DNA from 4 places in the Erwinia pyri genome. Region 2 is predicted to be linked to each of the others. Evidence: predicted binding sites of a transcription regulator. Region 2 holds the regulator's gene; each other region holds the start of a gene.

Region 1 (5,773 bases), 2.2 Mb from region 2:
AACGTGCAGCCGTTTTTTGAGAACACCACGATAGAGGGGGAGTTTGTTAACATTCGCTGCTTCCGCGTGCAGTACAACGGTGGTACGGCGATTAAACTTTTAGATACGCTTGATACCCGCTTTGATCAAATCTACACGCAAAATACCTACGCCCGGGTATTTGATATCGGCTGGTCCAACTCGCCGAATGGCGTCTGGGATCACTCAACCGCCGTTGAACTCTCCAACGCTAATTTCCAGTATGGCTATGGCGATGCCACGCTGGTGATGCCGCGAATGACCCAGGGATTGATCCGCAACGTCTGGATTGAACACACCCGTTTTCCGGGGGATCTCAGTAACGGGCAGTGGATCATCGATGCGCTGAGCGTGGAGGATTGCGCCAATCCGCTGATGCTGAATAACAGCCGGGTGCAGATACGCCAGCTCAACCTTCAGGCTGGCTCAAAGGTCAATCTGGATAACACCTCTGAGCGCTGGTTATCGGGTTATGAAAGTGGCTGGCGCCGGGATGAGAATTTCGGCACCACCATGACCGGCTCGATGAAAGCGGGGTGGTACACCGGATACAAACTGACTAATACCTCAGATAAGGACACCTGGTATCGTATTGGCAAATTTGTCTTTCCAAAGGTTAATCAGCAATGGACGCTGGAGCTGATCAGCAAACTTTCAACGGCAAATCCCTCCGGTACGGCCACTAACCCCTTACAGACTGTCTCATCCGGCGTGACATGGCTTAATCTGCAGCGCTGCGTCAGCTCAGTATGGGCCGATATGTTTCACCGGGGACTGACTGCCGTTCTGGATGTTAAGTATCAGAGAAGTTACCAAAATATCGCCGAGGTATGGGTAAAACTAAAAGCGGGCAGCGGCGACACAATGTTCAATCTCCGTTCAACGGGGCCTACGCGCTTCGAATCGGGGGAGTGTTCCTTGTTTACGCCGGATCTGAGTGAGGTCATGGATTTGACAACGCTGGGAACAGCTACGCCAAATGCGCGCCTCAGTATTCACAACGGGCTGGCGGGAATAGGAGCCAATGAAAATGGTGTGGTTACCATAGCCACAGCTGAAGCTACAACGCCCGCTACCAGCGCGCCGGTCGGGTATATCACTCTTAACGTGAACGGCGTGGATCGCAAAATACCTTACTATGGCTGAAAATTGCAGATAACCTAAAACCGCCTCCCCGGGGCGGTTTTTTTTCAGAGGGAAAATTTTTTACTTTTTTATCATCGAAAGGGCTGGTAGTGGGGTGGAAACGATGAAATAGTGAAGCCGTATCTCCAGGACTAATCTGTTTTTTGCAGCCGATTTTTCCAATATGGTCAGATAAAACCCCTTTTTGGACAAAAAAGCATAAAAACAGGCCAAAAAGCGATCCCGCCAAAAATCAAGACTTGAGATGGCGGAGCGTTGGTCCGTAAAATAGGGCCAAAACTCAAATCAGGAGAATTCTGTGTCAGAAGCTGCCACTTTCGAAGACGGTCTCAACCGGCTTGAAGAAGCCAAAAATATCGCGCTTGGCTGGCGTATCGTGGGTCAGATGGAGCCACATACTCTGGAAGATGCTATCCAGATGCTGCGTGACAGCTCTGCCCATGCGGCGAAAGTGTATGAATTGCTCTATGCAGAAATTGCACACCGTTCTAAATAGTCCGCCTTATTCGCGCCTGTCAGGCCAGCCGCGTGTTGCCGGATAAGCGATAATCTCTCCAGGCTTCCCAACATTTTTTGGGATCGATATCCTGGTAGCCACGTAGTGGATCCATGGTGCGCAAGAGTTCGTCCGGCACTGAAATGCAGATCGCGCCGTCACGAAGCGTTTCAACTTCATGCTGCGTCAACGGGTAGCCTTTTTGCGCTTCTGCTTTTTCCAGCAGGGCAGCGAGGGAAGGGAGAAAAAGTATTGCCATGCCTGTGGTTCTCATAAGATTTGTACTGTACAGATCTTCGGCATAGTAGAGCAAAACTTTAGCTATTCTCAGACCATAAGGGATGAAAGCGAGGCAGGCAAAGCTGGGGATCAGGAGCTGAAGCTGCAGCGAACCATCAGCACGATTAAGGTGTAGCGAAAAAAATGCCCGCAGAGCGAATCATAACGGGCCAACACCAGGGAAACTGTATTGATTAAGCCTGGCATGTTGTGACAGGAATGCAACGCAAAAACCGGCCACAGCGCCCATAACATTAAAATATTTCAACGAATAGCCCAGATGTGGTTCAAAATTCTTCAGAGATCAACCACTGGTCCGCTTCATCGAACATCTCTTCAATAATTCTCAACATTACCGACTTATCACTTTTACTGGCATCGGTTTTTACGCCATTCGCCTGCATCGGTTTTACCTTCACTTCTGCTTCAGGAAAAACGCGCTGAATACGTTTTGTCAGCTCGGTCAAAATCAGCTCCTGAGCATTGGGCAGTCCGGCGACGTTGCGCTTATCGTAAATCAGTTCAACAAACATGAATTCTTCCTGGTTATAAATGCTGTATAAAAATACAGTTATTTTCTCTATTCTTCAATGGGAATTTAACAAATTTTCCCCTGCAAAAAGCGATGCGGCACGCTAAATCGGTGAAAGGAATCCACTTCTCCGCAACTATCATCAAATTCCAAAAATCGCCCCTGGGTTACACTGCTTCAACTTGATCAACACACGGGAGCAGATGATGAAAAAATTCTCTTATATCGCAGGGATTCTGGCAGGGGGCCTGTTGCTTGCAGGCTGTAGCAGCGACCATATATTGCAAATGAAGGATGGCACGACCGTAGTGGTGCAGGGCAAACCCAAAGCAGACAGTGCCACCGGCATGGTGATTTATACGGATGAGAATGGTCAGCAGCAGGCTGTGAATCAGGATCAAATTAAAGAGATGAGCTCGCTTAATAAGTAGATCCCGGCTGGCATTTGGTAACACTTAAGTCAAACATGGGCAGCATCCTGTGGTACGCTTTCTGCTAATTACTTAATCAAATCAGAGAGTACTGTCCGGAGAACCCTGCCCATGTACCGCATTATCGCCGCTGGATGTCTTGTTGCCTGTGCCTCCTTACCCGTGCGGGCAACCAGTGATTCGCCTAAGCTCAATAGTGAATTTCAAATTACCTGTCCGGGCCGCCCGACCATGACCGTTACCAAAGCGCAATATGGTTTGACCACGCTGATGTGGCCTGGCGATCATTTTCAGATAGCGGCCGGCAACCAGCGTTCTGAAACCAAAAATGGCGATAAAGTGTCGATAGTGCTGTTCCGTAATGGCGATCAGATGGTGGTGAACCAGTCTGATGAGAATATCTTCTTCTCCTATGATGGCGCGAATAAGCTGGTTTCCTGTACCCGCAGCAGCGAAAAGGATAACAGCGCCGTCGAACTTCAACGCACCGACGCTTCTGGTAATCTGGAATCCTGATCGCTTCTTGCTCTCACACTTAAGGAAAAGAGCATGGAACTAACCGTTACGCCTCACCCCACGCCGGAAGATATTGCTGAGGTTCGTGCAGGTCTGATGGCCTTTAACGCCGGCCATATCAATATTGATGAGATGAAAGATATTGGGGTGTTTATTACCGATCCCGACGGAAAAAAACTCGGCGGGCTTACGGGTTCTACTGCAGGAAACTGGCTGAGGATCGATATGCTGTGGGTCAGTGAAGCCCTGCGCGGAGAGGGCGCAGGCACCAGGTTGATTCGGGCAGCAGAGGAAGAGGCCCGCAAGCGTGGGTGTCAGTATGCCCAGGTGGACACGGCAAGTTTTCAGGCGAGACCCTTTTACGAAAAAATGGGTTTCACCGTTCAGCTTATGCTTGAGAACTACCCACGCGTGCACCAACGAATATACCTGACCAAAACGTTGTAAGCGTTACTCGCTCAGTCGCTGGCGCAGGTCCAGCGGCGAATTTTCCGCCTCATCCAGCAGCGCCAGCCACTGGCGCATATTAACTTCCTGCCAGGCAAGATGTCCTGCAGTAGTGCCCATCAGCACCACATCTGGTCTCAGCGCCCGGTAAAACTCTATCGACTTCTTTAAGTCGGCCTCGTTGCTTTCAGGCACCAACACCGTTATCCAGCGATCGTGAGAGAGGGTGATAGTGTCGCCGACAAAGAGATAGGTTTTGCCAAAAGGGGAAGCGTACAGGTAGCTGGTGCTGCCTGGCGTGTGTCCGGGCGTGGGAACGACATGAAAACTGCCGCAGTGGAGTTCAGCCTGATTAAAGGTGTCATCAGGCTCCGCAAAAGGGCTTACTGGCCCCAGCGCCCGGGTGTGGCAGTAGAGCGCTGAGTTAAAGCGCGACTGCAAAATGCGCGCGCCCGGACCCGCTTCATGCCAGTGGGTAAGATAATGGCGGATAATGCCGCCTAAATCCTCAATCGCCTGATGGTCGCTCAAATTTTCCACGCGGGAAATCAGTAAATTGCCACGCATATGCTGCAGCAAAAAACCGTGCATCATCAGTTCCGGCTCGTTTTCACCCGCCGGAAACTCCGGTGTGGATACCCAGAGATCCTCGTACAACTGCTTCATAGGCGCTCCAGGAGTTAGCGAAGCGTCGGATGCCCTGATATCGTCAGCGTACTGTCTGAACCTTTGACCTGCAAATGACCCTGCGCACCTAAAGGCAGCGTCACGGTATTCCAGTGATGGCCAAATTCAAGACCGGTGACCAGCGGTATGCCTGTCACCTGACGAATCAGCGTCCAGACGCTGTCGAAGTCATAGCCATTGTCATAATCTGTCAGGGTCGCCCCGGTAAAACTGCCCAGCACGATCGCTTTCTGGCGAGCCAGAATGCCGCTTTGTGCCAGCTGCAGCAGCATTCTTTCTACACGGAAAGGATGCTCGTTGACATCTTCAATCACCAGAATGCCCTCATCAATCTCAGGCAGCCAGGGCGTTCCCATCAGGGAGGCGATCATCGCCAGATTGCCGCCCCAGATTTTTCCGGTGACGTTGACCTCTTGCGGCTGCGTTTGCCAGCTAAGGGTAAATTTAGGCGAAGTCAGCGCGCGCCAGAAGTGTTCAACCGTGAATTCAGATAAAACCGCAGCGCCAAAGTTACCCGCCAGCATCGGCCCGCTGAAAGAGATAGCGCCACAGGTAAGCAGAGCAAGCTGGATCACCGTGAAGTCACTGTGGCCACAAAGCGCTACCGGATTTTCCCGCAGCCAGCCAGCCAGGTTTGCGCGCCCTAACTGAGGTAGCAGCCGGGTAGCGCCATAGCCGCCACGCACGGCCAGTACGATATCCGGGCATGTTTTCAGGTCAGGCAGGCCGTTGAGATCCTGTAAACGGTCGGCCTCATTTCCGGCAAAACGCTGGTCACGACGGGCAATTACTTCACTGTTCAAAACCTGATGCCCCTGCGCACGCAGTCGCTCAACGGCCAGATGCGCGGCCTGTTGATTCTGGCAATAGCCAGAAGGAGCGATCAGATGAAAAGTGCGGGGAGTAATGGACATAATATTCACTTTTATCCTCAATGCGGTTAAAGAATCATCGCAAATCAACGGCATTACGCTTACCGGCATCCGGTTAAGTCGCTTTTAAAAGCTAAGCGGGCAATTTTTATTCAGTGTTAAAGGGATTTTTTACGTCACTTAGGGTCCAATACCTCTGATGATGACGAAAAGCGTGAATGAAGTCACTCGCAAGCGTAGAAAATTCAGAGTTTCGGTAATTTTATCCTGTCTGGCGCACGCTATGATGAAAGCGCGAGGCTAAGGCTCAGAGGATGAATATAGCGTGAGAAACATAAAAACGGTGGCG
Region 2 (5,773 bases):
AACGCTGCTCAATCGCCTGACGTACAGATAATTATAGTAGAAGATAAGAATCCTGCACTGTTAAGCAAAATATTCCGCCAGACTCAGAGAAGATCTAAAAGGTGCTTCTTTAAAAAAGCTTGCAGATCAGGGGGTAACGAAGAGGCAGAGGAGAGTAACAAATGATTTCACTGCACGAACCAGCTCCCATTCTGCCAGTGGCGACGCCAGATAAGCCAGAGCGTCAGGCCGCGTAGCAGCAGGAATACCGTCACCGCCAGCCATAGCCCATGGTTGCCCAGCAGCGGGACAGTAAACAGCGTCAGGCCATACCCCGCAGCCGCAATGAACATGCCATTACGCATTTCGCTGGCGCGCGTTGCCCCGATAAACATGCCATCCAGCAGATAGCACCAGACGCCGCAGACGGGCAGTACGATTTGCCAGAACAGATAGCTGTCGGCCTGCTGCTGCAAGGCCGGAATTGAGGTGAGTAAGGCGACTATCTCCGTGCCAGCCAGGCCATAAATCAGGGAAAAAGCGAGTGCCACCAGCCCTGCCTGACGACAGGCGGCGCGCCAGACCGAGAGCAGCTTCTCTGCGTTTTTAGCCCCAAAGGCTTCGCCAGAGCACGCTTCAACGGCATAGGCAAAGCCATCCAGCGCATAGGCGGTAAAGGTCAGGAACATCAGCAGCACCGCATTCACAGCGACCACTTCGCCACCCAGACGCGCGCCCAGAACAGTCAGCGAGGCGAAGCAGAGTTGCAGCAGCAGAGAGCGCAGCATAATGTCGCGATTGAGCCGCAATAGCCGCCCAATATTGCCGCACCAGGCCGTTTTTATCAGCGGCAGCGAAATACCGCGCAGCTTCAGCACGCGCCACACCATCACCAGACCGATAATCATCGTGGCATATTCAGCTATTGCCGTGGCGGCAGCGGCGCCCTGCACGCCCCATTTCAGGCCAATCACGAACCAGAGATCCAGCGCGATATTTACCACGTTCCCCACCACCAGCAGGATCACCGGCGCCCGCGCATACTGAACGCCCAGCAGCCAGCCAAGCAGCACCAGATTCGCCAGCGTGGCAGGGGCGCTCAGCCAGCGAATATTCATAAACAGCGCGGCCTGATGCAGCACTTCTCTGTCGCCGCCGACAAGGGAAAGCGCAAGATGCGTTAGGGGAGATTTCAGCAGAACAAACAGCAGGCCAGCGGCCACTGCAATCAGAAGGGGTTGCATCAGAGCACGGGCCAGCGCGGGTTTATCCCCTGCGCCAAAAGCTTGCGCCGTGAGGCCGGTAGTACTCATGCGTAAAAACAGCAGCAGCATAAAGAGAAAGCTGGTAGCCGTGGTGCCAACGGCTACGCCGCCCAGATAGGCAGGACTGTCCAGATGGCCAATGACCGCCGTATCCACCAGCCCCAGCAGCGGCACGGTGATATTCGACAGGATCATTGGCAGCGCCAGCCGCCAGAGATGTTTATCCGAGGGGGAAATTAATCGCATTATCATCCACTGTGCGACTGGCTAATAAGCACTATCGTCGCACCAGAGCGGCGCCACGATAACAGTGGCGCACCTCTCAGCAGGTGCGCCCGGATCGGACCTTTAGAGCCAGTTACCGTTGCGAATCACGCCCACGGCCAGCCCTTCAATCGACAGCGTCTGCTGACGCAGGTCTACCACGATCGGTTGGAAATCGCTGTTTTCAGGGAGTAAATGCACAATATTACCCTGTTTTTTAAGGCGTTTTACCGTAACCTCATCATCAATGCGCGCCACCACGACCTGGCCGTTACGCACATCCTGCGTTTTATGCACGGCGAGCAGATCACCATCCATAATGCCGATATCTTTCATCGACATTCCGCTGACGCGCAGCAGGAAATCGGCGCCCGGTTTAAACAAACCTGGGTCCACCTTGAAGTGCCCTTCGATATGCTGCTCCGCCAGTAAAGGCTCCCCGGCAGCAACGCGCCCTATCAACGGCAACCCTGTCTCATCTTCCATCATCAGGCGGATACCGCGTGATGCGCCGGAGACGATTTCAATCACGCCTTTACGCGCCAGCGCTTTGAGGTGCTCTTCAGCCGCATTAGGGGAACGGAAGCCGAGCTGCGCAGCAATCTCCGCCCGCGTCGGTGGCATGCCGGTCTGGTTAATGTGGTCGCGTATCAGGTCGTAAACCTGCTGCTGCCTTGCCGTTAGTGCTTTCATCCCGCCCCCTGGTTGTTTATACAGTCGACTGTGAGTATATACAGGTATTTGCGCATTGAAAACCTAAACCTGCTTAAAAAACGACGGTTCGCTAAAATCTGGAAAACATCCCGCAATTAACCCATTAACAGCATTACCCACACAAAAATAGCGAGTAATATCGTCAGCAGCACCGCGGCAGAGCCCATATCCTTCGCGCGGCCCGATAAGGGATGGAATTCGCTGCCAATCCGGTCCACAACAGCTTCCAGCGCGCTATTGAGGATCTCGACGATAATGACCAGCACCACAGACCCTATCAGCAGCACTCGCGTCATGGCATCCACGTCGAGCCAGCAGGCAACAATGGTGGCAATCACGGCAGCAACGGCTTCCTGCCGGAAGGCCGCCTCGTTTTGCCAGGCGGCGCGTATTCCTTTCCACGAGTAGCCGGCGGCTTTTATAATGCGGGTCAGTCCGGTGACGTTATTTGCCATAATGAGGGAACCCTTTGTGATGATTAACGTCAATGTCTGGGTGGCGCACATTTTGCAACACCACAGATCTCACTGGCGCTTTCTGGTATGCTTGCGGCGCTTTGCTAACAAGAGGCTTCATGTTGTCTATGTCAGGTTGGCGTAACTTATATTATAAAGTATTGAATTTACCGGTTAAATTTCTGGTAAAGAGTAAAGCGATTCCTGCCGAGCCGGTCACTGAGCTGTCGCTCGACACATCGCGCCCTATTATGTATGTGCTGCCCTATGATTCAAAGGCCGATCTGCTGGCGCTGCGTGAACAGTGCCGCAAACAGGATCTCCCCGATCCGCTGGATCCGCTTGAAATCGACGGAACGGTACTGCCTCGGCACGTCTTTATCCATGATGGCCCGCGTGTCTTCCCCTACTTCGTGCCAAACGTGGAATCGGTGAAACTGTTCCATGAGTACCTGGATCTCCACCGCAGCAATCCTTTACTGGATGTGCAGATGGTGCCGGTCTCTGTGATGTTTGGCCGGGCGCCTGGCCGCGAAGTGCAGGGTGACGATCAGCCCCATCTGCGCGTGCTGAACGGCGTACAGAAATTCGTTGCCGTGCTGTGGTTAGGCCGCGACAGCTTTGTGCGTTTCTCACCGATGGTGTCGCTTCGCCGCATGGCTACCGAACACGGTACGGATAAAAGCATTGCCCAGAAGCTGGCAAGAGTGGCGAGAATGCACTTTGCCCGCCAGCGTCTGGCTGCAGTGGGTCCCCGTCTGCCCGTCCGCCAGGATCTGTTCAACAAGCTGTTGCAGTCGAAAGCGATTGCAAAAGCGGTAGAGGATGAGGCGCGCAGCAAGAAAATCTCCCACGAGAAAGCCCAGCAGAATGCCATTGAGCTGATGGAAGAGATTGCCGCTGATTTCTCCTATGAAGCGATTCGCCTTACGGACCGCATCATGGGCTGGACATGGAGCCGGCTCTATCAGGGCATTAACGTCAACGGCGGTGAACGCGTGCGCCAGCTGGCTCAGGACGGTCATGAAATCGTCTATGTGCCCTGCCACCGTAGCCATATGGATTACCTGCTGCTCTCTTATGTGCTCTATCACCAGGGGCTGGTGCCGCCGCACATCGCTGCCGGTATCAACCTCAATTTCTGGCCAGCAGGGCCGATTTTCCGTCGTCTGGGCGCCTTCTTTATCCGGCGTACCTTTAAAGGTAACAAGCTCTACTCCACCGTGTTCCGCGAATATCTGGGTGAACTCTTTACCCGTGGCTACTCGGTTGAATACTTTGTAGAGGGCGGCCGCTCACGTACCGGTCGCCTGCTTGACCCGAAAACCGGCACGCTGTCGATGACTATTCAGGCGATGCTGCGCGGCGGTAACCGCCCTATTACGCTGGTGCCGATCTATATCGGTTATGAGCACGTAATGGAGGTGGGGACTTACGCAAAAGAGCTGCGCGGCGCTACCAAAGAGAAAGAGGGCTTTATGTCGATGGTTCGCGGGCTGCGTAAGCTGCGTAATCTCGGCCAGGGCTACGTAAACTTCGGTGAGCCGCTGCCTCTGGTGGCTTATCTCAACAAGCACGTGCCGGAGTGGCGGGAAGCGATCGACCCGATTGAAGCCCAGCGCCCCGCCTGGCTGACGCCAGCGGTCAATGATATTGCTCAGCGCGTGATGGTCAGCATCAACAACGCCGGCGCCGCAAACGCGATGAACCTTTGCGTGACGGCTCTGCTGGCCTCCCGCCAGCGTTCCCTGACGCGCGAGCAGCTCGTTGAGCAGCTCACCTGTTATGTACAGCTGCTGCGCAACGTGCCCTACTCTTCAGACTCAACCGTGCCGGAGATGACGCCGGAAGCGCTGCTTGACCACGCGCTGAGCATGAACAAGTTTGAAATTGAGCAGGATAATATTGGTGAAATCATCGTCCTGCCTCGCGAGCAGGCGGTTCTGATGACCTACTACCGCAACAACGTGCATCACATGCTGGTGATGCCGTCGCTGATAGCGGTGATCCTGATGCATTACCGTGAGCTGACGCGGGCCGAGCTGCTGCGCCAGATTAGCGTGATCTATCCAATGCTCAAAAGCGAGCTGTTCCTGCACTGGAATAAAGAAGATCTGCCGGCGGTGCTGGATCTGCTGGTGAGTGAGATGGCGCGTCAGGGACTGTTGACGGCGGATGACCAGATGCTGCGTCTCAGCCCGGCCCGTTTCCCTACGCTACAGCTGCTGGCTGCGGGTGTGCGAGAGACGCTGCAGCGCTACGCCATTACCTTCTCTATTCTCAGCGCCAATCCGTCGATTAACCGCGGGACGCTGGAAAAAGAGAGCCGGACCATGGCTCAGCGCCTGTCGGTACTGCATGGTATCAATGCGCCTGAATTCTTCGACAAAGCGGTCTTCTCGACGCTGGTGCTGACGCTGCGTGATGAAGGCTATATCAGCGATACCGGCGATGCTCAGGTTGAGCAGACGCATAAGGTCTATCAGATGCTGGCTGATTTAATCACTCAGGAAGTGCGGATGACTATCGAAAGTGCGGGACCGCACGAGTAAATAGTGACGCTGTTAAAAAGGGTCGATGAGCAATCATCGACCCTTTTTTATGGCTTGTCACAGCCAGTTGACCAGCGGAGAGGTGCTTAACGCAATACCGATAAACAGCACTAACCCCACGTAATTGTTGTTCAGAAAGGCTTTGAAGCAGGCATCGCGTTCGCGGGCGGAGATCAGCTTCTGCTGATGGATAAAGAGCGTGCCAGCCAGCAGGATTGACCAGTAAAAAGCGCCGCCAAGCTGCATCATCCAGCCAATCAGCGCCATTAATATCAGCGTCGTCAGCTGCAGAAGGCCCACGATGAGCTTATCAAAGCGACCAAACAGGATCGCTGTCGACTTCACGCCAATCTTTAAGTCATCATCTCTGTCCACCATCGCATAGAGCGTGTCATAAGCTACCGTCCAGCAGATATTAGCGGCAAACAGCAGCCAGCAAACCAGCGGCACGGTTTCGCTTACTGCCGCCCATCCCATTGGAATAGCCCAGCCAAACGCCGCGCCCAGCACCACCTGCGGCAGATGGGTATAGCGCTTCATAAAC
Region 3 (5,773 bases), 1.1 Mb from region 2:
TGCTGTACAACTATTATTTTACTGTACAAGTTGATACTGCGCCTTAAACCCTGTAGATCTCATTTAAGAGAATAATTCCCTTAAATGAGAAATCCATGTCTGAACCTTCTTCTACTGAACACCGTCTTGCCCAACGTCTTGCGTCGCTCAGGGTCGATAAAGGGTGGTCGCTGGAGACGCTGGCCGAGATTACCGGCATCAGCAGAGCCTCGCTGTCGCGCATCGAACGCGCCGAGACCAGCCCTACAGCCTCTTTAATGAACCGTTTATGCATCGCATATGGGTTAACCATGTCCCGGCTGTTAAGTGAGGTGGAAGAGCCGGGGCCGCAGCATTTACGCCGCCACCAGCAGAGCGTCTGGCAGGACCACGAGAATGGCTATCACCGGCGGAGCATTTCGCCACCCGCCGGCAACTTTCACGGCGAGCTGGTAGAGGGAAGGCTGATAAGCGGTGCAAAGATTGAATATGATGCGCCGCCGGTGGAAGGGATAGAACAACACATCTGGATGCTTGCAGGTGTGCTGGTGTTCAGCATGAATGACCAGCAGTGGCGGCTGGAAGCGGGCGACTGCCTGCGCTTTCACCTCTTTGGCCGCTCCTCTTTCCACGCGCCAGAGGCCGAAGGCGCGCATTATGCGTTGGTGGTGTGCCGTTGATGGAAAAGATTGAGTATCAGATCCTTACTGCCGCCCAGGCAGAATCGGAACAGATGGCCTTATATCACGTGCTTTATGCCTGTGTGGCAGAGGGCGCCAGCATTGGATTTACCTCTCTGGATGCCAAACCGATGCAGCGTTTATGGCAGGGTATGATCACAAGCCTGACAGAGGGCAATAAACAGCTGATTGTCGCCCGGCAGAACGGGGAGATTGTGGCGACAGTGATAGTGGTGCTGGATATGCCACCAAACGGCGCGCATCGGGCTGAAATAGCCAAACTGCTGGTGCATCCCAAAGCGAGACGCCAGGGCATTGCCCGCCTCCTGCTGCAACAGGCTGAAAAGCTGGCGCGGCAGGCGGGACGATCTTTGGCGGTGCTGGATACCCGCTCGGGTGATGTGGCAGAGCAGCTCTATCTGTCGCAGGGGTGGCTGGTATGCGGGCAGATCCCCGGTTATGCGATCTCAACTGAAGGCATAGCAGATGCCACCACCGTGATGTACAAATTTTTGCAGTGAAAATGATTATGGTCAGCCCTGGAGAGGTCACCAGCGAAGAAGCAAAAAAGCTGCTGGCAATGTTATCCATGATTTTACACGACATAACCGGTAGCGACGGGCGAGCCAGCTTCAATGCTGAAGAGGTTGCACACCCTCGTGCCTGTTTTGCTCTTGCACGTAATACTCAGGGTGAAGCGGTAGGGTGTGGGGCAATAAGGCCCCTGGCCGGAGAAAAAGATGTTGCAGAGTTAAAAAGGATGTTCGCCTCTCCTGGCACCTGGGGAGTGGGCCATGCGCTGCTTTCTTTCCTCGAAGGGGAAGCAAGAAAAAGGGGATATCGGGAAATCTGGCTGGAAACACGCAAGGCCAATGAACGAGCTGTCAGTTTTTATTTAAGAAACGGCTACCGGATCCGTGAAAATTTTGGCCGCTATGTGGGTCGGGAAGAGGCCGTTTGCCTGGGACGTCTGCTCTGAAACGGTGCAGACAAAACAGCGCGCCAGCGCCCCTTTTTGCCGCACTTTGCACACATCATGCTGTGCAAAGAATAATCATTGAACCGCGGCAGCTATTTCAGTAATGTGACAAACGTCACCTTCCCTGAGCCTGACGACGCCCTGTCCCAGCCGCGATATCAACCCAATCCGATACACGCTTTTTACCCGCTTCAGGCGGGTGGACGAAGGAACTATGCTCTATTTGAAAATCATTACCTTAGGCTTTCTCTGCGTCATGCTGCTCTCGTTTGGCCAGAGCTACTATAAAGCTACGCACAGCGGTGTGGAGCTGAGCGGCCAGAGCTGGTCTACCGCAAGACGCGACTCTGCGGAGCTGGCGCCGGATCCGCTGACGTTCCGTCAGACGGCCATTGTGCAGGTCTATGTTGCCCCAACCTTTGGCTGGCGGGGACTGTTTGCCGTGCACCCCTGGATCATATTTAAAAAGGCAGGGGAGACAGAGTTCAGCCGTTATGAAGTGGTGAGCTGGGGCAGCAGTAACGTTATCCGTGAGAACTATGCGCTGGCGGACGGCTACTGGTTCGGCGCGAAACCCCAGATGATTGTTGACCATCGCGGGGCGGCAGCGGCGGCAATGATCCCGCAGATTGAGCAGGCGATAAAAAGCTATCCCTGGCCACACACCTACCGGGTCTGGCCCGGCCCCAACAGCAACACTTTTCTGGCGCACATTGGCAGGGAAGTGCCAGCGCTACGGCTGGATCTGCCTGCCAATGCCATCGGGAAGGATTTCCGCCCGCTCAAAAATCCGGTTGGCCTGCCGCCGTCAGGTCGTGGGCTGCAGCTTTCACTGCTGGGCGTGCTGGGTCTGACCCTGGGCGGAGAAGAGGGGCTGGAAGTGAATATTCTGGGCTTCAATATGGGGATCGATGTGAAGTCCCCGGCGCTGCGCCTGCCTTTTGTCGGCCGTTTAGGGCAAACCAAGCTGGAGAGTGACGCCGCGGGGTAACCCCCAGCGGCGGACGAGACATTCAGCGGTACAGGCTCTCTTCTGGTGGCCGATGCGCAGAAACAGACGGCGTTACAGCCCGGCCGCCAGCGCTTCCACCCGGCTGATAGCCTGATACAACGCCTCAACGGTGACCGGATGCGCCATATTTTCCATATCTGGCGCCTGCACCGATTCGCGAACAATCATCGCCAGCTCTTCGTCGGTCAGATCGGCAATTTCCTTCAGGCTGAGCGGTACGCTACACTGGCGGGCCAGCGCCATCTCATGCAGCAGCTCGTCATCAGCACGGTTCTCCAGCGCCAGCAGGCAGAGATTACCGTAGCCCACCAGCAGACCGTGACCGAATTCGCGGGTTTTGTCGCAGAAAGTAAAGCCTTCATAGATGGCGTGTGCAGCCGCTGCATGGGCACCGTTGCTCATCAGTGAGGTCAGCCCGGCAAAGGTAAAGATAACATCCAGCACCTGATCCAGATGATGATCCGGCAGATCCCTGCGCACCGCTTCACACGCTTTTGCCCCATGTTGGGCAATCACTTCATAGCAAATCAGGCTGTGTGCCAGCGAAGACTTCGCACTGGCATCAACCGGCGGATGGCGCTGGCTGACGGCGCGGAACTCATACCATTTTGCCAGCGTATCGCCCAGGCCAGCCGCCAGCCAGCGCAAGGGCGCCTGCGCCAGCAGCTCGCTGTCGATAATCACCGCTGCCGGTGCCTGAGGAAGCGGGAAAATATCGTGAAAGTTTCCATGATCATCATAACGAATACTCAGCGGCGTGACGGCCGAACAGGTGGCGGCAATGGTTGGAATGGTGATCACCGGCAGGTTATGCTCTGCCCCTACCGCTTTACAGGTATCCAGCGACTTCCCGCCGCCTGCAGCGATAATCACGTCCGCCTTCAGTGAGGTTGCCAGATCCCCCAGACGTTGAATCTGCGCCAGTGAGGTTTCGCCACCAAACCATTCGCAGCCCAGCAGGGTGACTTCAGCATCGGCAAGCTGGGTGCGAACCTGCGGCTCCACCGCTTTTAGCGCCTGATGCCCGCCAATTAACAGCGCGCGCTGGCCCAGTTCCCGACAGATCTCACCTAACTGATGAATAACGCCTGCACCACGCAGCACGCGTGCAGGAAAAACCAGATTTTGTTCAGACATGCCTGACCTTTTAATGTTGATACTGGGCGTCTTAAGTTGTACTTCACTCCAGTTAACACACAAAGCATTTTATCCGTAAAAGTAAAGCGGGCTGATGACTGCCTCAGACTGGAGGGCAATGTAAAAAGCCTCTGACAACTCATTGAACCGGTAAGTGTCCGAGCTCACAGCAGGTCGGATGTGAGGATCAGCAGGATGTACCCGTGCTCTTTCACTACAACAGCTGAAGAAGGCTGACGCGGGCCTGATACTGTGTAAAAATACAGGCCGTTTCAGTAAAAAGTGGTTGTTATGGCGTTATCTGCCGCGTTAAAAGCGCAAATTGCGGAGTGGTATAAAGCCCTTCAGCAACAAATTCCTGACTTTATTCCCCGCGCGCCGCAGCGGCAGATGATTGCCGAAGTGGCGAAAACGCTGGCGGGGGATGATGGCCGCCATCTGGCGATTGAAGCGCCCACGGGCGTGGGGAAAACCCTTTCTTACCTGATCCCCGGGATCGCCGTCAGCCGCGCGGAAGAGAAACCGCTGGTGGTGAGTACGGCCAACGTGGCGCTCCAGGATCAGATTTTCAGCAAAGATTTGCCGCTGCTGAAAAAGATCATCCCGGATCTGCGTTTTACCGCCGCCTTTGGCCGTGGCCGCTATGTCTGCCCGCGTAACCTGTCCGCTCTGGCAACCGATGAGGAGAAACAGGGCGATCTGCTGCTGTTTTTAGATGAGCAGATGACCGCCAGCAAGGATGAACGGGCGCTCTGTACCACGCTTGAAAAAAATCTTAACCGACATCAGTGGGATGGCCTGCGCGATCACTGTGACGATACCATCGAAGATTCGCTCTGGCAGCGCCTGAGCACCGATAAAGCCAACTGTCTTGGCAGCAACTGCCACTGGTTCCGCGAGTGCCCATTCTATGTGGCGAGGCGGGAAATAGAAAACGCGGATGTGGTGGTGGCGAACCACGCTCTGGTGATGGCGGCGCTGGAAACCGAATCGGTGCTGCCGCCACCCAAAAATCTGCTGCTGGTGCTGGACGAAGGCCATCATCTGCCTGACGTGGCGCGGGATGCGCTGGAAATGAGCGGGGAAATCACACCCGGCTGGAATACCCTGCAGCTTGATCTCTTCTGCCGTCTGGTGGAGCAGTGCCTGGCCCAGTTTCGCCCGAAAAGGCCGCCAGGACTGAGCAACCCTGAACGTCTGAAGGCGCACTGTGAAGAGGTGCGCGAGCAGTTGCAGCAGCTTTCTCATATTCTTGCCCAACTGCTGCCGCCTGGCAATCAGGAGGGCGAATACCGTTTTGAAATGGGGCTGCTGCCTGAAGAGGTGCTGACCCTCTGCGCCCGCCTGTTCAAACTGTGCGATGGCCTGCGCGGGCTGGCGGAAGCGTTGCTGAACGATTTAAGCGAAAAGTCCGGACAGTTTGATGTGGTCAGGCTGCACCGCGCGCTGATCCAGATGAACAAAGCGCTCGGCTGGTTTGAAGCCAGCAGCAAGCTCTGGAAACTGGCGGCGATGGAGAAAGCCTCTGGCGCGCCGGTCTCTAAATGGGCGAGCAGGGAGATCCGCGATGGCAACGCCCACCTGATGTTTCACTGCGCCGGGATCCGCGTCAGCGATCAGCTGGAAAAGCTGCTGTGGCGCAAAATCCCCCATGTGGTGCTGACCTCCGCCACGCTGCGCTCGCTAAGCAGTTTCCAGCGCCTGCAGGAGATGTCCGGCCTGTCGGAGAAGGTGGGCGACCGTTTTGTGGCGCTCGATTCGCCGTTTAACCATATTGAGCAGGGCAAGCTGGTGATCCCGCAGATGCAGTATGAGCCGATGCTCGCTAACGAAGTGAAGCATCTGGCGGAGATGGCGCACTTCTTCCGGGCGCAAATCAAACTTGGCCTGCACAAAGGCATCCTGGTGCTGTTTGCCAGCGGCCGTGCGATGCAGCAGTTCCTCTCTTATCTTCCTGAGCTGCGCCTGATGATGCTGGTACAGGGC
Region 4 (5,773 bases), 2.2 Mb from region 2:
CCGGACCAGAACCGTGCGCGTACCGGCTGTTTATGGCGTGGGGAGCGATCGCGAGGTAAGCTTTCTGCTGCTTGAATACATCCCTTTGCAGCCGCTAAATGAAGTCAGCGCCCGGGAGCTGGGCCAGCAGCTTGCGCAGCTTCATCAGTGGAGCGAACAGGCGCAGTTTGGCCTGGACTACGATAATAATCTCACGACCTCACCGCAACCCAACAGCTGGCTGAAGCGCTGGTCAGTTTTTTTTGCCGAACAGCGTATCGGCTGGCAGCTGCAGCTGGCCGCTGAAAAAGGGATTCAGTATGGCGACAGTGAATTAATTATCCATTGCGCCCAGAGAACGCTGAGCAGCCATCATCCTCAACCTTCTCTGCTCCACGGCGACCTCTGGCCGGCAAACTGTGGTGGCAGCAGCAACGGCCCGTGGATGTTTGATCCCGCCTGCTACTGGGGGGACAGAGAGTGCGATTTAGCGATGCTGGGCTGGTATGAGGATCTGCCTCTGGAGATCCTTGAGGGCTATGAGTCCGTCTGGCCTTTGCCGCAGGATTACCTGCTGCGCCAGCCAGTCTATCAACTCTACTATTTACTCAACCGGGCCAACGTCTTTGGCGGCTACTGGCTTGGTGAGGCACAGCAGGCTGTGGGTGCGCTGCTCGATGCGGATGAACTGCATGCCCGTCCGGCCTGACAGCAGTGCCAGGCCGCTCTGTTACCAGATAAAGCCCAGCAGCTTAAGAACAAAATAGCCCGCAACCGCAATCAGAATGGGTAACACATAGAGCGGGAAAAATTGCAGGAAGATGGTGTGGCGCGGCACAACAATTTTCTCTTCCAGCTGCTGGCGCGAGCGCCCTTCCGGCCCTTTGGCATTCTCCAGAATCAGCTGATCTTCAATTCCCTCACGCAGATGGCGCGACTGCCGCCACATTCTTGCCCCTGAAGCCTGCAGAGCCAGCCCGACGAAAATCAGTATGTAGATAATCCAGAAGGTAACGTTGCTGCCGTGGTTGAAATCTGGCTGCGGTGAATTATTCCAGAACATATCCAGAAAGCGGGTATTGAAGCGGATCATATCGATCATCACATGCGAGAAATCCTGCATAACCGCATTGATCCCCTCGCGCTTTTCACGGCTCTTTTCCAGAAAGGTCATTAGTGATATCAGTGTGGAAATCAGCGCCGGAATAAAAATAATCCAGCCAGCGACTCGCTTGAGGATGGCGACCCGGCCAGCTTGTTGATAAGTCATGCTTTCTCCTGACTAAGTTTTAAGGAGGTAAGTTTACCTTCAGGGGAGGAAATGTGCCTGAAAAAAGTTGTCGTGTCGTGTGAAAAGGCGGCAAAGAAGCCCTTAAGCACCGATGTTGTCGTTTCAGCGTTCATGCTAAGGTAAGCCAAATTAGTTAACGGAGCCGCGATATGTCTTATTCCCGCCCAGTGCTTGCCGCTATTTTTGATATGGATGGTCTGCTGATAGATTCTGAACCTCTGTGGGATCAGGCAGAGATGGATGTGTTCTCAACGTTAAATATCGACCTTACCCGACGGAGCGAATTGCCGGATACTCTGGGTCTGCGCATCGATCAGGTAGTGCGGATGTGGCATGAAACGTTGCCCTGGAACGGCCCTTCGCAGGAGGAGGTCACCCAGCGCATCATTACCCGCGCTATGACGCTGGTAGAGGAGCGTCGTCCGCTGCTGCCGGGCGTGGAGCAGGCGCTGAAACTTTGCCGTGCGGAAGGATTAAAAATCGGGCTGGCCTCTGCCTCTCCTTTGCACATGCTCGAGCGCGTACTTGAGCTGTTTGAGCTGCGCAGCTATTTTGATGTGCTCGCCTCCGCCGAGGCGTTGCCTTACAGCAAACCGCACCCGCAGGTCTATCTTGATGCCGCAGCACGTCTTGGCGTTGATCCGCTTAACTGCGTGACGCTGGAAGATTCCCTTAACGGTATGATTGCCACCAAAGCCGCGCGGATGCGCTCAATCGTGATCCCCGCGAAGGAGTATGCTGATGACCCTCGCTGGTCACTGGCTAATGTAAAGCTGGGATCGCTGACAGAACTGACCTCTGCAGCTCTGCATGGATAATGCCGTTGCGGCCGGGCAACGCCCGGTCTCTGCGCGATAGTGCCCAAAAGAAGATGATTGCTGTAAAAAATGTACTGAAACGTTAAAAAATTTATCTTTCGTTACAGCGTCACATATTTCCTCTACTGTATATATCCCCTATACTGGATGCATCGACAGTTCTGCAGCCAGGTATCCCTATGACGGCCGAAGGCCACGTAATATTTGCCATCGCCAGCGCCATTTTTGCCAAACGTGCCGAGCTGACACCAGAACTGGCCAGCGGCGACTGGTGGCATGTTGTGCCGGCCACGCTGCTAACCTGCCTGTTACCGGATATCGATCATCCCCAATCCACGCTGGGTCAGCGCTTTCGCTGGATCTCGCAACCTGTCGCCCGCCTGTTTGGTCACCGGGGGTTTACCCACAGTCTGCTGGCAGTAGCGGGCGGGGTGGCGCTGTTTCATCTGAAGGTGCCGAAAGAGTGGGTGATCCCGGCAGATGTGTTCCAGGGGCTGGTACTCGGCTATCTGAGCCATATCGCTGCCGATATGCTGACGCCCGCTGGCGTTCCCCTGCTCTGGCCCTGCCGCTGGCGTTTCCGCCTGCCGCTGCTCAGGAGCCAGAAAGGCAATCAGCTGGAGCGAGCTTTATGTCTGGCTTTAGTGGGCTTTGCGCTGTGGTTTCCTTCCGGTGCGCTCCCCTTTGGTGCGTCTGGCTGGACGGCTGCAGTCGTTAATTCTGTACAAACCAGCATGAATCGCCTGATAAACATTCAAAACGCGCATTAAACCCTCAAATCAGGGCGATTTGTTATAACCCATTCTTTTTGGATATATAGCAGCCCCAGCCTGAACTGTTACCATTCCTCCACTGGACGCACTGAGTGCGCGATGAAAATTATCCGATGTTTACAGACGTAGGGATTACGTCGTCCTGACTGGAGTACTGGGAATGAACCTTCCATTAATTGCTAACCTGGTGGCCTTTGTTGCCCTGTTAGTTATCCTGGCTAAATGCGGTGCCGCTCACTGGAGCCTGTCAAAAAAGGTCCTGCTTGGGCTGGTAATTGGCGTCCTGTTTGGTCTGGCCCTGCATACGATTTATGGCTCAGAGAGCCCGGTGCTGAAAGAGTCCATCAGCTGGATCAACATCGTCGGTAATGGCTACGTGCAGCTGCTGCAGATGATCGTGATGCCGCTGGTCTTCGCCTCGATCCTGAGCGCCGTCGCCCGCCTGCATAACGCTTCTTCGCTGGGTAAAATCAGCGTGCTGACCATCGGCGTGCTGCTGTTTACCACCGCCATCTCCGCGCTGGTGGGCGTCTTCGTGACCTGGCTCTTTGGCCTCAACGCCTCCGGTCTGGTACAGGGCGTTCAGGAGACCGCACGTCTGGCTGCGTTGCAGAATAACTATGTGGGCAAAGTGGCTGACCTCTCCACGCCGCAGCTGCTGCTCTCTTTCGTGCCTAAAAATCCGTTTGCCGATCTGACGGGCGCAAACCCAACGTCGATCATCAGCGTGGTAATATTTGCCGCTTTCCTGGGCGTGGCCGCACTGCACCTGCTGCGTGATGACAAGCCGAAAGGCGAGCGCGTGCTGGCAGCGATCGATGTGCTGCAGGCCTGGGTAATGAAGCTGGTACGCCTGATCATGAAGCTGACGCCATATGGCGTGCTGGCGCTGATGACGAAAGTGGTGGCCAGCTCAAACGTCAATGACATTATCAAGCTGGGTGGTTTTGTGGTGGCCTCTTACCTGGGCCTGGCGATGATGTTCGCCGTCCATGCGCTGCTGCTCTCGGTTAATGGCGTCAATCCAAAGCGTTTCTTCCGTAAAGTGTGGCCGGTGATCACCTTCGCCTTTACCAGCCGCTCCAGCGCCGCCACTATCCCACTAAGCGTCGAAGCGCAGACCCGTCGTCTTGGCGTGCCGGAGTCCATTGCCAGCTTCTCAGCCTCTTTCGGGGCTACTATCGGCCAGAATGGCTGTGCGGGCCTCTATCCGGCCATGCTCGCCGTCATGGTGGCACCAACCGTAGGCATTAATCCTTTCGACCCGATGTGGATTGCTACGCTGGTAGGCATCGTCACCCTCAGCTCGGCCGGTGTAGCTGGCGTGGGCGGCGGCGCGACCTTCGCTGCGCTGATTGTGCTGCCTACTATGGGCCTGCCGGTGACGCTGGTTGCGCTGCTGATCTCCATTGAGCCACTGATTGATATGGGCCGTACGGCGCTGAACGTTAATGGTTCTATGACAGCCGGTACGCTGACCAGCCAGTGGCTGAAGCAGACCGATAAAACGCTGCTTAATGCCGATGCAGAAAACGAGGTGGAGTTAGCTCACCGCTGATTCGCTCAACGGGCTGGTTTTCACCAGCCCGGTTATATTTGCCGCGCTTAATCCCTGTTCCCTCAGCTTTCCCCCGATTATCCCTTCTGTTTCCAGGCATATCCGCTTCCCTGTTCTATAGTTACTGAAGTCCAGAATCACAACTACAGGAATAAGTGACGATGTCGAAAGAAACCGATAACAAGGAACTGAGCCACAACGCGCCCTTAACAGGCCCCGACTCCGCCAAACCCGGCATGGATTCGCTGGCTCCTGCAGATGGTTCACATAAACCTTTAGCGGAACCTACCGCGCCCGGTAAACAGCCTACCGCCCCGGGTAGCCTGAAGGCGCCTGATACGCATAATGCTAAACTCGATGCGCTGGAAACCTTCCGTAAAGGCGGCGAGAACTTTCCGCTGACCACCAATCAGGGCACCCGTATTGCGGACGATCAGAATTCTCTGCGCGCAGGCACGCGGGGTCCCACCCTGCTGGAAGATTTTATCCTGCGGGAAAAAATCACCCATTTTGACCATGAGCGGATTCCGGAGCGCATAGTGCACGCCAGGGGCTCCGCTGCGCATGGCTATTTCCAGCCCTACCGCGATATGAGCCACGTCACCAAAGCTGATTTCCTGCGCGACCCGCAGCAGGTCACGCCAGTGTTCGTGCGTTTCTCAACCGTACAGGGAGGAGCGGGTTCGGCTGATACGGTCAGGGATATTCGCGGCTGGGCCACCAAGTTCTATACCGAGGAAGGCGTTTTTGATCTGGTCGGCAATAATACGCCAGTCTTCTTTATTCAGGATGCGCACAAATTCCCTGATTTTGTTCACGCGGTGAAACCTGAGCCGCATAACGAAATTCCTCAGGGCCAGAGTGCGCATGATACCTTCTGGGATTACGTTTCGCTGCAGCCCGAAACGCTGCATAACGTGATCTGGGCAATGTCCGATCGCGGTATCCCGCGCAGCTACCGCACCATGGAAGGCTTTGGCATCCACACCTTCCGCTTTATCAATGCGGAAGGCAAAGCCACCTTTGTGCGCTTCCACTGGAAGCCGGTGGCGGGTAAAGCTTCTCTCTTATGGGATGAGTCGCAAAAACTCACCGGCCGCGATCCTGACTTCCACCGCCGTGACCTGTGGGAAGCCATTGAAGCGGGTGATTTCCCCGAGTATGAGCTGGGGGTGCAGCTGATCCCGGAAGAGGATGAATTCAAATTTGATTTCGACCTGCTTGATGCCACAAAGCTGATCCCGGAAGAGCTGGTTCCGGTAGAGCTGATTGGCAAAATGGTGCTTAACCGTAACCCGGACAACTTCTTTGCCGAGACTGAACAGGTCGCCTTCCATCCCGGCCATATCGTTCC

The links. Region 2 encodes LexA, which represses DNA repair genes until DNA is damaged. Its sites were predicted from a motif close to TNCTGTATGTACATACAGNA; they were not measured.
Region 1: Q3V30_RS08480 (DinI-like family protein) is a predicted target of LexA. The motif match lies at 2,493-2,512, and genes of this name have one in related genera.
Region 3: dinG (ATP-dependent DNA helicase DinG) is a predicted target of LexA. The motif match lies at 4,036-4,055, and genes of this name have one in related genera.
Region 4: Q3V30_RS09095 (metal-dependent hydrolase) is a predicted target of LexA. The motif match lies at 2,230-2,249, and genes of this name have one in related genera.

The regions. Positions count from the first base shown of each region.
Region 1 covers NZ_CP132353.1:1,819,055-1,824,827, forward strand. Annotated here, with positions in the region: gene Q3V30_RS08465 (glycosyl hydrolase family 28-related protein) at 1-1,164, shown strand, start outside; gene Q3V30_RS08470 (hypothetical protein) at 1,463-1,660, shown strand; gene Q3V30_RS08475 (hypothetical protein) at 1,680-1,919, opposite strand; gene Q3V30_RS08480 (DinI-like family protein) at 2,227-2,472, opposite strand; gene Q3V30_RS08485 (YgdI/YgdR family lipoprotein) at 2,678-2,902, shown strand; gene Q3V30_RS08490 (hypothetical protein) at 3,014-3,418, shown strand; gene Q3V30_RS08495 (GNAT family N-acetyltransferase) at 3,452-3,865, shown strand; gene Q3V30_RS08500 (MBL fold metallo-hydrolase) at 3,869-4,531, opposite strand; gene ldcA (muramoyltetrapeptide carboxypeptidase) at 4,546-5,466, opposite strand; gene emtA (membrane-bound lytic murein transglycosylase EmtA) at 5,759-5,773, shown strand, end outside.
Region 2 covers NZ_CP132353.1:4,130,935-4,136,707, forward strand. Annotated here, with positions in the region: gene dinF (MATE family efflux transporter DinF) at 168-1,490, opposite strand; gene lexA (transcriptional repressor LexA) at 1,593-2,201, opposite strand; gene Q3V30_RS19605 (diacylglycerol kinase) at 2,318-2,677, opposite strand; gene plsB (glycerol-3-phosphate 1-O-acyltransferase PlsB) at 2,806-5,229, shown strand; gene ubiA (4-hydroxybenzoate octaprenyltransferase) at 5,287-5,773, opposite strand, start outside.
Region 3 covers NZ_CP132353.1:3,078,817-3,084,589, reverse strand. Annotated here, with positions in the region: gene Q3V30_RS14530 (helix-turn-helix domain-containing protein) at 96-659, shown strand; gene Q3V30_RS14525 (GNAT family N-acetyltransferase) at 659-1,180, shown strand; gene Q3V30_RS14520 (GNAT family N-acetyltransferase) at 1,189-1,638, shown strand; gene Q3V30_RS14515 (DUF3750 domain-containing protein) at 1,853-2,629, shown strand; gene Q3V30_RS14510 (iron-containing alcohol dehydrogenase family protein) at 2,702-3,787, opposite strand; gene dinG (ATP-dependent DNA helicase DinG) at 4,079-5,773, shown strand, end outside.
Region 4 covers NZ_CP132353.1:1,958,789-1,964,561, reverse strand. Annotated here, with positions in the region: gene Q3V30_RS09110 (fructosamine kinase family protein) at 1-688, shown strand, start outside; gene Q3V30_RS09105 (YniB family protein) at 710-1,249, opposite strand; gene hxpB (hexitol phosphatase HxpB) at 1,420-2,088, shown strand; gene Q3V30_RS09095 (metal-dependent hydrolase) at 2,268-2,858, shown strand; gene Q3V30_RS09090 (L-cystine transporter) at 3,022-4,419, shown strand; gene katE (catalase HPII) at 4,581-5,773, shown strand, end outside.